Regions from separate parts of the uncultured Porticoccus sp. genome, predicted to be linked through region 2. Evidence: predicted binding sites of a transcription regulator. Region 2 holds the regulator's gene; each other region holds the start of a gene.
What was found. The regulator sigma-54, encoded in region 2, starts transcription at its own class of promoters, with help from an activator protein. The targets are predictions, from matches to a motif close to TGGCACANNNNTTGCNNT.
Positions count from the first base shown of each region.

Region 1: the regulator sigma-54 is predicted to act here: its motif matches at 2,621-2,638, upstream of AACZ64_RS03035 (CmpA/NrtA family ABC transporter substrate-binding protein).
Region 3: the regulator sigma-54 is predicted to act here: its motif matches at 2,808-2,825, upstream of AACZ64_RS07335 (cytochrome ubiquinol oxidase subunit I).

Region 1 covers NZ_CAXBHS010000002.1:81,779-86,151, forward strand. The annotation lists gene AACZ64_RS03030 (ABC transporter permease) at 19-1,020, opposite strand; gene AACZ64_RS03035 (CmpA/NrtA family ABC transporter substrate-binding protein) at 1,092-2,399, opposite strand; gene AACZ64_RS03040 (CmpA/NrtA family ABC transporter substrate-binding protein) at 2,774-3,997, opposite strand; gene AACZ64_RS03045 (ANTAR domain-containing protein) at 4,000-4,373, opposite strand, start outside.
Region 2 covers NZ_CAXBHS010000007.1:143,552-147,924, reverse strand. The annotation lists gene lptC (LPS export ABC transporter periplasmic protein LptC) at 1-102, shown strand, start outside; gene lptA (lipopolysaccharide transport periplasmic protein LptA) at 92-595, shown strand; gene lptB (LPS export ABC transporter ATP-binding protein) at 596-1,321, shown strand; gene AACZ64_RS08305 (RNA polymerase factor sigma-54) at 1,446-2,897, shown strand; gene raiA (ribosome-associated translation inhibitor RaiA) at 2,918-3,205, shown strand; gene ptsN (PTS IIA-like nitrogen regulatory protein PtsN) at 3,211-3,669, shown strand; gene rapZ (RNase adapter RapZ) at 3,682-4,373, shown strand, end outside.
Region 3 covers NZ_CAXBHS010000006.1:109,565-113,937, forward strand. The annotation lists gene AACZ64_RS07325 (MBL fold metallo-hydrolase) at 1-326, opposite strand, end outside; gene AACZ64_RS07330 (cytochrome d ubiquinol oxidase subunit II) at 349-1,341, opposite strand; gene AACZ64_RS07335 (cytochrome ubiquinol oxidase subunit I) at 1,341-2,765, opposite strand; gene AACZ64_RS07340 (sigma 54-interacting transcriptional regulator) at 2,953-4,278, shown strand.

The sequences.
Region 1 (4,373 bases), on a different contig from region 2:
GACTGCTGTCCGCCGCTGTTAGCGGAGAATTGCCTGTTTGTCCCAGCTGATACGTTTCTGAAGGAGCAGCATGAGGCGATCCAGCAGAAAACCGATCAGTCCAATGGTCACCACAGCCACCATAATGCGACCCAGCGAATCCGATGAGCCGTTCTGAAACTCATCCCAGATAAATTTGCCCAAACCGGGGTTCTGGGCCAGCATTTCGGCGGCAATCAATACCATCCAGCCAGTGGCCAGTGATAACCGCATGCCGGTGAAAATCATGGGTATGGCGGAGGGGATAACAATTTTTCGGACATGTACCAGCGAAGGCAGTTGCAGAACCCGGCTGACGTTGACCAGATCGCGATCGATACTGGTGACACCCACTGTAGTGTTGATTACGGTGGGCCAAAGGCAACAGAGGGCCACTGTAAATGCGGAGGTCAGAAAGGCCTTTTCAAACATGGGGTCATCGGTGACATAAAGGGCCGATACCACCATCGTCACAAGCGGTAGCCATGCCAGGGGTGAGACCGGCTTGAATGTCTGGATGATCGGGTTGACCGACTGGTACACCTTTTCACTCAAGCCGCAGACGATGCCCAGAGGCACCGCAATCACTGTGGCGATCAGAAATCCGAAAGACACGGTATAGAGGCTGGTTATCACCTGATCCAGGAAGGTGGCTTTACCGGTATAACTGCGAATTTTCACTTCCGCATCGGGATTCTGGGCCAGCCGTTTGGCATTTCTGTCTTCCTGCCGCTGATAGAATGCGGCTGCTTTCTCCCGCTCCCGTTGGTGCTCGGCCAGCAAACCCTTGGATTGCTCCCAGACCTGAACCGGTCCCGGAAACTGTCCCAGTGAGGTATTGATGTTGTTGGCGACACCCTGCCAGAGCATTAAAAAAATCAGGATGCCCGCAAGGGGCAGGGCGAGGGTTTTACCTACAGTGCGGGCAATACTGCTCAGTTGTGAGATAGAGAAACGGGCGATTCCCTGTTCATTCCTGAAAATAGCAGCAAGGTCAGTCATGTAATAGATCCTTCGGTGGCTAACGGGCAGCCTGGACTGCCCATGTTTTACTTAAGGTTTAGTGTTGCCCATCAGAGCGTTTCGTCTTTCAGGCCAATGGAAAACTTCTCCAGGTAAGCATTGGGTTGCGTGCCATCGAACGTGATGTTGTCGATAAACTCTGGTTGAGGCGGTTTGAAGCCGGATTCGCTGTCCAGGTCCGGGAAATCCTCTGCAGACATGAGTCCTTCGGCAATCAATGCTTTGGCAGCGGTGGCATAGATGTCTGGGAGATAGACTTTCCTGGCGGTCTCGAAATACCACTCATCACTTTTGGGCTCGGCAATCTGTCCCCAGCGGCGCATCTGGGTTAAATACCAGACGGCATCGGAGTAATAGGGGTAGGTGGCAAAATGACGGAAGAACACATTGAAGTCGGGCACGTCGCGTTTATCACCCTTCTCGTATTCAAAGGTTCCCGTCATGCTATTGGCAATGACGTCATAATCCGCACCGACGTATTCCGAACGGGAGAGGATTTCAACGGCTTCCGGGCGGTTGGCATTGTTGTTTTCATCCAGCCACTTGGCGGCACGCAGCATGGCCTTGACTAAACGGGCAGTGGTGTTCGGGTACTTCTCGGTAAATTCCTTGGTCATGCCAAAGACTTTTTCCGGGTTGTTTTTCCAGATCTCATAATCCGTGATGACTGGAACCCCGATACCCATGAATACCGCTTGCTGGTTCCACGGCTCACCGACGCAGTAGCCGTGAATGGTGCCAGCCTCAAGGGTGGCGGGCATCTGAGGTGGAGGCGTGACAGACAGTAGGGCTTCGGCATTGATATTGCCGCTGGTATCGCCCTTGTGTGGTGCGTAGAAGCCGGGATGAATCCCGCCGGCCGCCAGCCAGTAGCGCAACTCGTAGTTGTGCGTGGAGACCGGGAAAACCATGCCCATTTTAAATGGCGTGCCCTGCGCCCGCATTTGATCGACCACCGGCTTCAGATAGTCGGCTTTGATCGGGTGGACCGGTTTGCCCTCAGCCATTGGTACGTGGGCTTTCATTTTCTCCCAGACAGCATTGGAAACGGTAATACCATTTCCGTTGAGGTCCATACTGAACGGCGTAACGATGTGGGCCTTGGTGCCAAAGCCGATGGTGGCCGCCAGGGGCTGGCCAGCAAGCATGTGGGCGCCATCGAGTTTGCCGTCGATAACCCCATCCAATAGCACTTTCCAGTTAGCCTGCGCTTCAATGGTGACGTAAAGCCCCTCATCCTCGAAATAACCGTTTTCGTAGGCGATAGCGATAGGTGCCATGTCCGTGAGTTTGATAAAGCCAAACTTGAGCTCGTCCTTTTCAGGTGGTCCCAGTTCCGCATGTGCCCAGCTGCCCATGACCAAAAAGGACAGGGTCAACAGGATCCATTGTGGAAATTTCAATCTTTTCTGTACCGGGGAGTCTTGAAGATTGCTGTTCATTTAACGGGTACCTCAACTGTGAATGTCACTTGCATAAAAAAAGCCCACCTGCCGGTTTTATGTGCAGGGGGGCTTCATTGCCCTTAATACCATTGGACAGGTATTAGTCGGTGCGTTATTGGTGTCTTATCTATAGATATACAAAATGTATGCCAAATAAGAAAGTCGGCAAAAACAAGGTGTTGAGATGAGAGGTGAGGGAGTAACCGGGCTGGCCGGCACAATTATGGGGCGCTTTTCAGTCAGGCTGCACCAAGAGGTGACCTTGGGCCTGGTTGTTGCGGGGAGGGCTAGTCGTCGCGATTTTCTTGCAGCATTTGGGGCGATACCATCAGGTCGCTACCCAATTCAATCTGATCGTTAAACCAATAGGGCTCAGCATGGGTCCCTTCACTCTTGTGGTCCTGATCCGGTGTGGGGTAACCCAGCAACCGGGCAGCTTCGCGGTATAAATCTGTCCGGAAACACTGTTGCGTGATAGACACTATTTTGTCGCGATCGAAAACCTTGCCCAGCAGCGGTTCACAGTGATGCAGAAGAAATTCCGCCTGGGATCGCCATGGAAAGCCGGCACTGTAACTGGCAAAAACGTGGAAATTCGGGTGGTGTTCAGCTGCACATCCGCGGTCGTAGACCAGGTTGCCGGTCAGTGATGGCCGCAAATAGTTGGTGGGTAAATCCAGGTAGTCCGGGCGAGTCAACATTTGCACAGTCGCTTCACGGTTGCCCATGTCGGCCAGCCACTGACAGGCCTCCATCAATGCCAACCGCAACCGGAGGTGAGTGGCGGGATTGCGGGTATGCCATTCCTCCATGACACCCAATACTTTTTCCGGTGCATTGTTCCAGACGTGGAACCCTGTGGTAGCCAGTACGCCGACACCATATTCCACCGCGATACTGTTCCAGGGTTCCCCGGCACAGAAACCGTCAATTACGCCCTGAGCCAGGCTATCCACCATCTGTTCCGGTGGCAGCACGATCACCCTGACATCGCGATCCGGATCAATACCCCCTGCCTCGAGACACATCCGAAGCAATTGTGTGTGCGTGGAGAAAGAGTGAACAGTAGCGAGGGTAATTGTCTGGTTGCTGGGCTGTTTATCCAATACTTTTTTGAGCGCCCTGGCACTTGCCAGGGGTTGGTTAGGCTGCAGGGGAATGTCTGACTGATTGACCATTTGTTCCCAGAGGGGGCGGGACAGGGTAATCCCGTTACCGTTGAGCGATAGCACCAATCCGGTGACAATCGGTGCGCGTATCCCCGCAGCCCCCAGTGTTGTCACCAGCGGCATGGGTGCCAGCATCTGACAGGCATCAAAATTCCCGGCAATCAGTTTATCGCGGATATTGGCCCATGAGACTTCTCTGCAAAGTGTTACATCCAGGCCGTATTTGGCAAAAAGCCCCAGTTCCTGGGCGATGATCAACGGCGCGCTGTCACTCAGCCGCATATAGCCGATATTAAGGTTCTGCCGTTCGCCGGCCGGTAATTTATGGGTCGTCGTCTGCATGATTATCTCGCGTTGTTACTGGGCTTTCCCAGAATATTAATCACTGACCGAGCCGCCTCGGGCAAACTCTGGTTGGTGTCCATCGAGAGTGTCCGCAAGGTTTTGTGTGCCTTGTCTTCGCTGATGCCACGTTGAGCCATCAGCAGTTGTTTTGCCTCTTCTATCACAGACTGACTGGCAAGCTTGGTGCGTGCGTCATCCAGGGCCTTGCGCAGGGACTGGTAGGACTTGAACTGGGCAATGGCCAGATCAATAACCGGTTTGACCCGGTCCGGGTTCAGCTCATCCATCAGGTAGGCAGTCACTCCGGCGTCCACGGCCTGTTCGATAAAAGCGGGATCTTCTTCATGGGAAAACATGACTACCGGTCTCGGAT
Region 2 (4,373 bases):
ACGCCTCAGGGGGAGACCACTGGCACAGGCATGTGGGCAGATCTTAATGATGAGATATTCAAACTGCTATCAAAAGTAAAGGGGATTCACCGTGCGCCATAATTTATTCATTCTGCTGCTACTGGCAGCATGTCATTCCTCCAGTCTGGCGCTACCCAGCGACGCACAACAGCCTATCAATATTGAGTCGGACAGAGCCGAACGATATGAAAAAACCGGTACAACGATCTACGAAGGCGCTGTCGTTATTACCCAGGGAACCATCAAAATTCACGCGGACAAAGTCACCGTCTACACGGCAAATAACCAGGTCGTCCGAATTGTCTGTGTGGGAGAACCTGCCCGCTACCAACAACAACCGAACCCCAACGACAACATGATGTACGCCAAGGGCGACACTATTGAATACCATCTGGCCAGTGACCGTATCGACCTACTGAAAAATGCCAGCGTTGAGCAAAATGGCACCGTTATCACCGGTGAAAAAATCAACTATGACCTGAAGGCAGAGGTGGTCAAGGCGAGCAGTGGCGACAATCCCCGCCAGCGAATCCAGATGGTCATTCCACCCAACAAGCAAAAGGATGCAAACTAAATGGCTATCCTTAAAGCGTCAAACCTGGTCAAAAGCTATAAAAGAAGGCCGGTGATTCGCGATGTATCCCTCACCGTCGAAAGCGGTGCGATTGTCGGATTGCTCGGGCCTAACGGCGCTGGCAAAACCACCTGTTTTTACATGATTGTCGGGCTGGTTCATCAGGATGGCGGCTCTGTTTATATCGATGATGAAGACATCACTTCTCTGTCCATGCACGGCAGGGCGCGCAAGGGACTTGGCTATCTCCCGCAAGAGGCTTCCATTTTTCGCAAGATGACCGTGGAGAATAATATTCTGGCGATCCTGGAAACCAGAAAAGATCTCGACAAACAACAGCGTGCAAAAAAACTGGAACAGCTACTCCAGGAGTTTCATATCAGCCATATCCGCAACACCCTTGGCATGAGCCTCTCGGGAGGGGAACGTCGCAGGGTGGAAATTGCTCGAGCACTGGCCATTGAGCCAGCCTTCATTCTTCTGGATGAACCCTTTGCCGGGGTCGACCCGATTTCAGTCAACGATATCAAGCAGATCATCCGTCACTTACGCGATATAGGTATTGGTGTCCTGATCACAGACCACAACGTACGCGAGACACTCGATATCTGCGAGCATGCTTATATCGTTGGCGAAGGACAGGTTATTGCCGAGGGGCAGGCCACCGATATTGTCGCCAACCAGCAGGTACGGGATATCTATCTCGGCGAAGACTTTATGCTTTGATGGGACGTATCACCGCACAGCGATTGTGCAAAGCGGCACACATTTTGCTTGTCTCCCCCCCCGGAGGCAGACTACACTTTCCGTGTGAACATCTTCGTAACAACTCTCTATACGCAGTCATAACATGAAAGCCAGCTTGCAACTGAAAATCGGCCAGCAGCTGACGATGACCCCTCAGCTACAGCAGGCCATCCGTCTGTTGCAATTATCCTCTCTCGACTTGCACCAGGAAATCCAGCAGAACCTCTACGATAACCCGCTGCTTGAGCTTGCTGAAGAATCCGAGAATCTGGCCGCAGAAACCGCCACTGGGAAAGTTGAAGATATCGACAGTGCAACGCGTGATCTTAACAGCAGTGAATGGGACAGCAAAATACCCACTGACCTGCCAGTCGATGCCAACTGGGACGACATCTACCAACCCAGCACCACCATCAGAAACACCGGCGCGGATACACGCGATTTTGACAGCGTTCACAACGTCACAGAGTCGCTTCAGGACCACCTGATCTGGCAACTTAATCTGACGCCGATGTCTCCCAAGGATTACCTGATCGGTGAAATCATTATCGATTCAATTGATAGCCGGGGCATGCTGACGGCACCGGTTGAAGAAATCTGGGCTGCGCTGGACGACGAAATTGAGCTGGATGAAGTACTCGCTGTAGTGCACCGCATTCAGCAGTTTGACCCACCTGGTGTTGCAGCCACCGGCCTCGCCGAATGCCTTCTGATTCAGCTGAACCAGTTCTCTCCTGATACGCCGCTGATTAACGAGGCCATCCAGCTCGTCACTGACCACCTGGAACTGGTTGGACAGCGCAATTTTCGACAAATGGAAAAAATCACCGGTCTGTCCCACGAGATACTCGAGGGTGCCATCCTACTTATCCAGACATTGGCTCCCAACCCCGGTGACGCCATTCGAAACGATGATATCGAGTACGTGGTACCCGATGTTCGAGTCACCAAAGTCGATAATCACTGGAAAGTTTCCCTCAATGAGGACATCACTCCTCGCCTGAGTATCAATCAACAGTACGCGCAGCTGATTCGCAGAGCCGACTCCAGCCAAGACAACACCTTCCTCAAGAATCACCTCCAGGAAGCCAAATGGTTTCTGCGCAGCATGGAAAGCCGCAATGACACCCTGATGCGCGTCACCAGTTGCATCATTGAATTACAACAGGGCTTTCTGGAACAGGGACCCGTGGCGATGAAGCCCATGGTGCTGGCAGACATTGCCGAACGACTGGACCTGCACGAATCCACTATTTCGAGGGTGACCACCCAAAAGTACATCGACACACCGCAGGGTGTTTTTGAACTAAAGTATTTCTTCTCCAGCCACGTCTCGACCGACGCTGGCGGGGAGTGTTCATCAACAGCCATTCGCGCTATGCTGAAAAAAATGGTAAGCGCTGAAAATCCGGGCAAGCCCCTCAGCGATAACAAACTGACAGCACTGCTTCAGGAGATGGGTATTCAGGTTGCCCGACGCACTGTTGCCAAATATCGCGAGGGGATGGGCATCCCCTCTTCCAGCGAAAGAAAACGCTACAACCCCAACACCTAACACCTATTAAGGAGAACCGCATGCAATTGAACATCAGCGGACATCATCTCGATATCACTGATCCGATCAAAGACTATGTCACTACCAAATTATCCAAACTGGAGCGTCATCACGACGGTATCACCAGCACGAACGTGATTCTCTCAGTTGAAAAATTGATCCAGAAAGCTGAAGCAACAGTCCATGTTAGCGGCGGTGAATTCTTTGCCGATTCCGAGCATGAGGATCTTTATGCGGCTATCGACATGCTGACCGACAAACTGGATCGACAGCTAATCAAGCACAAGGAAAAGAACCGCGGTAGATAACACTCATGAAACTGATTGATGTACTCACCCCTGAAAACACCGTTGCCAGCGCCGAGGGCGGTAGCAAAAAAAGGGTACTGGAAAACCTTTCCGTCTTCCTGAAAGAACGCATGGAGGGGGTCAACGCAGACGATCTCTACCAGAGTCTGCTGGCAAGAGAGCGACTGGGCAGCACCGGGATAGGAGAAGGTGTTGCCATCCCCCACTGTCGACTGGCAGGCTGTGAAAAGATTACCGGAGCACTTGTCAAACTGGCTGATGCCGTCGATTTCGATGCTATCGATGGAGAGCCGGTAGACCTGATCTTTGCACTGATCGTTCCCGAGGAGCAAAACGACGAACACCTGCAGGTCCTCTCTTCCATCGCCGAATTACTTCAGGACGAAACGGTTCGCAATGCATTGCGACAGGCCGGCAGTGATCAAGACCTCTTTCGGATAGCAACCGGCAATGATGGCGACTGAGGCGAAAGGCTAATGCGACTGGTGGTGGTAAGTGGGCGTTCTGGATCCGGCAAGAGTACCGCACTGAACGTCCTCGAAGATGTCGGTTTTACCTGCATTGACAATCTTCCCGCCAGTTTGCTTCCCGGCCTTTTTCAGAAAGCCATCAACGCCAAGAACCAGCATTGGCTGGAAAAAATTGCGGTGGGAATTGATGTCCGCAACCTGGGCGAAGACCTTGACCAGCTTCCAAAAATTCTTGCGGAGCTGAAGCATTCGGGCATCAACTATGAAGTGCTTTTCCTCGATGCCAGAAATTCCGTCATCATCCAGCGTTTCAGTGAAACACGCCGCAAGCACCCACTAACCAACGACCGGGTAGATATTAACGAAGCCATAGAACTTGAGACCACCCTGCTGGACCCAATCGCCTCAATTGCAGATCGCAGAATTGATACCAGCACCATGACCCTGCACCAGCTACGCGATGTCATCAAGCAGCAAATTGCTCCCCACACCAGGGACGACATGGCTATCATGTTTGAGTCCTTTGCCTTTAAACGCGGAGTACCAGTCAACGCGGATTTTGTCTTTGACGTTCGCTGCTTGCCAAACCCCCACTGGAAACAGGAGTTAAGGCCCTTTACCGGCAACGACCAACCAGTGATCGAATTTCTCGAATCGCAACCGGAAGTCATCGACATGACGAATGACATCAAGCAGTT
Region 3 (4,373 bases), on a different contig from region 2:
ACAATTTCCGAGCCAATGCCGAGCTTGCCGCCCAGTTTCTCCTGAATATAGGGCGAAGCGGATAAGTGATCGGCGTGTACATGGGTCTCGATGAGCCATTCCAACTCAAGCCCCTGCTTGCGGATGTAGTCGATAATCCTGTCGGCACCGTCCAGATTTAAGCGTCCAGCCGCATAATCGAGGCCCATCACCGAATCCACCACTGCGCAGGCACTGGAAGTAGGATCCTTCAACACATAGGAAAAGGTACTGGTCTGCTCATCGAAAAACGGCACAACTGCGGGTTTGTGCTCAAAATCTACTTCAAAGTCGATGGTCTGATTCATGGTTTCGCTCCTCAATCTCATGTTAGTCATAGGACAATTCGGTCGCCTTGCCGCGAAAAACACGGTAGACATAAATGGTGTAAAAAAGGATCGCGGGCAACGTGATAACAATGCCCACCAGAGTAAACAAAAGGGAACTGACAGAGGCCGATGCCTCCCAGATCGTCATCTCACCGATGATGATATCGGGATAGATACTGTAGGCCAGCCCCAGTGATGCCATCAGGCAGATCAACACAATCGCGACGAAAATCACCCAGCTGTAACCCTCGCGGAGCCAGTTGTCACGCTGCAGGAGCCATACGATGCCCGCGTAGAGCACCAGGCAGGACACTGGAATCGGCAACAGTCCTATGAAATTCGGCAGCGTGAACCATTTGGCGGCGATAGCCCCGCTGGCAATCGGCGTGGCTACCGACACCGCCAGCAGACCCAGCCCGGTGGGCAACACCGACCAGCGAGCCCAACGCAACGCCTTGTCGAACAAGGCGCCTTCCGTTTTCATTAGCAACCAGGTCGATCCCAGCAGCAGATAGAACGCCGGCAGAGTCAGCCCGATTAACAGGGCAAACAGATGGCTAGTCAGATCACCGCGCAGGCCAGTGACATAGGCACCAAGCATCCAGCCCTGGGAGACCGCGGCGACCAATGACCCCAGAAAGAAGGCCCGGTTCCACAACTGCTTGCGATGGTCACCCGCCTTGACGCGCAGATCGAAAGCTACCCCACGCAGGATTAAACCCATCAACATCAGGGTCACGGGGATGTAAAGCGCTGTCAGGATGGCACCGTGAGCCATGGGAAAAGCGATCAACAGCACGCCCACACCTAGTACGATCCAGGTTTCATTGGCATCCCAAAACGGACCTATGGACGCGATCATGATGTCTTTTTCCCGCTCGTCGGCGGCCGGCAAAAGCAGGCCTACCCCCAAGTCGTAACCATCCAGCACGACATAGATCAACAACGCCAGTCCCATGATGGCGACATAGATAATTGGTAACCAGAATTCCATCAGTGCGCTCCCTCCGTGCCTTGCTGCTGCGAAACGATTGGTTGTTGTTTTATCGCCAGGGATGCCGCCGGTTTACTAGCCAGATAACGCAAGGCGCCGATATAGGCCATCAGGAGAAAGACATAGAGTGCGACATAGCCCAACAGAGTCCCCGTGAGCGTCGCGGAGGCGTGGTCCGCCACCACATCCGCAGTACGCAGCACGCCATCGACGATCCAAGGCTGACGGCCGATCTCGGTCACATACCAGCCGGCTACCACCGCAACCCAGCCGGAAAAAGTCATCCACGAGAGCGCCCGCAACAAGGCCGGACCAGGCGCCCGGTCGCGCCAGACATACCAGGCAGCCCACCAGCTAACCAACAGCATTAAACTGCCAACCGCCAGCATGACCCGGAAGGACCAGAACACCCAACCCACAGGAGGATGATCGACGAATTCGCTCAAGCCTCTCACCTCACCGTCCAGTTCGTGGGTCAAAATCCAGCTGGCGGCATAGGGGATCTTCAGTGCAAATCGCGTTTCCCGGCTCTCTTCATCGGGCAAACCGAAGACCGTAAAAGGCGCGCCCTTCTCCGTCTCCCAGATCGCCTCCATGGCCGCGATTTTCGCCGGTTGATGCTCTAGCGTGTTCAGCCCGTGGATATCCCCCACCAGGATCTGCAAGGGCGCCAGCACCGCGGCGATGACAATACCGGTTTTCATGACGTGCCAGGTTGCCGGCCCGTCGACCTTTTTTCTACGCCGCCAGGCACTGACCCCGGTGATCAAAAAGGCTGTGGTCAGAAACGACGCCAGCGTCATGTGAATAAACCGATAGGGAAACGACGGGTTGAAAATAACTGCCCACCAGCTGTCCACCATTACCCGGCCGTTTTCCATGGAAAAACCAGATGGCGTTTGCATCCAGGAATTGAGACTGAGAATCCAGAAGGCAGACAGGAGGGTGCCGAAAGCCACGAGAAAGGAGGAGATCAAATGCATGCGATTTGATACCCGATCCTTACCGAACAACATAATCCCGAGGAAAGAGGCTTCGAGAAAGAACGCAGTCAGCACTTCATAACCCAGCAGAGGACCGGCGACATTGCCGGCGCGTTCCATAAAACCCGGCCAGTTAGTGCCGAACTGGAAACTCATGGTGATCCCGGAAACCACACCCATGGCAAACGTCAGGGCAAAGACTTTCACCCAGAAATAGTAGGCATACTCCCAGGCTCTGTCGCCACTCAACGTAAAGCGGGCACGAAAATAAAACAACACCCAGGCCAGGCCGATGGAAATACTGGGAAAAAGAATATGGAAAGTTATGTTGGCGGCGAACTGCATGCGCGCCAGGACAAAGGCATCAAATTCCAAAAGAGACTCCCCCCAATTATGGTGAATGGAGACGCCGGCTCCACTGTGGGGTGGGGTGGACTGCATGTCGCGTTCCACTATGCCAGCAACTCTGATCTTGAGATTATTATCGCAATCCTTATGCCAAGTGTTTATCAAATAACACTATATGCAGTAGTCGATTGTTTTACCTGAATTTTTTTAGAAAAAAACTCAAGAGTGATAAAAGCAGTTGCCGTAGCCAGCCCACCTTTGTCATTATTGGCAAACACGTTTGCCGGATTTGACAGCCATGCACTTGATTGCCAGCGATACCAATCAGGATGCCGCCCGCATACTCGACGGGTTTGAATGCCCGGCCATCCTGGTCACCAACGACTACCGGATCCTCGCCACCAACGAACGATACCTGGAGAGTTTCGGCGAGATCGAACCCGGACGCCCCGCTCATTGTTTTGAGGTATCTCATGGCTACGACCGCCCCTGCGATCAGGCCGGCGAGACTTGCCCCCTGGCCACCTGCACAGACTCCCGAAAAAAAGAGCGGGTTCTGCATATTCACAATACATCTCGGGGGAAGGAATATGTGGACGTGGAAATGCTACCCATCCTGGACGATGAGGGACGCCCCAAGTTTTTTGTAGAGTTATTAAAGCCGGTCAACATCGCCAGCGCAGAATCCAGCACTATACAGATGGTGGGCCGTAGCCCCCCCTTCAACCGCATGGTGGATATGATCAACCTGGTTGCAGCCAGGGACACCGCCGTGTTGCTGCTGGGCGAATCCGGGACGGGCAAGGAAATGGCCGCCAGCGCCATCCATCAAGCCAGCCCCAGGCGCGATCGCCCCCTAGTCACCGTAGAATGTGCCGGTCTTACAGAGACGCTGTTCGAAAGTGAGCTGTTTGGACACGCCAAGGGGGCGTTTACCGGCGCCACCTCCAGGAAAGCCGGATTGATAGAAGCAGCCGAGGACGGCACGCTGTTTCTCGACGAAATCGGCGACGTGCCACTGGGCATGCAGGTCAAGCTTTTGCGCTTGCTGGAAACAGGAACCTATCGTGCAGTGGGCAACACGGAAATCAAGCGCGCCCGGTTTCGGCTGATTTGCGCCACTCACAAGAATCTGCCGGCACTAATTGAGCGCGGCGGGTTCCGCGAAGATCTCTATTACCGCATCAATGTCTTCCCCATTGAGCTACCACCACTGCGCAAGCGGTACGAAGACATCGCTTTGATCGCCAAATCCGTTCTCGAGAAAATCAGTGGCGGCGACAAGCTCCATATCAGCAATTCCGCCGTCAAACTCCTGCAACAACAGACCTTTCCGGGGAACGTCCGGGAATTGCGCAACCTACTAGAGCGCGCGCTAATCTTCAAGCAATCCAATGTCATTGATGACTCAGTGATTAACAGGTGCCTGAACGGCTTACCGCAGATACTGAAACCTCGCATCGAGCAACTGGACATCGATCTCAAGACACTGGAATACAATCACCTGCGGAAGTTAATGTCAGCGCACCAGGGGGACAAGGACAAAGTAGCAAAGATCGCTGGCATCAGTGTGCGTTCGCTGTACCGCAAACTCGCCGAGGAGTAACAGACTTCTGAAAACAAGAACACCTCTCGTGAAGACGCGAAGACCGCCAAGTGGCTAGATGCATTATTTTTTCTAACTGACCCGCCCCCAATCAA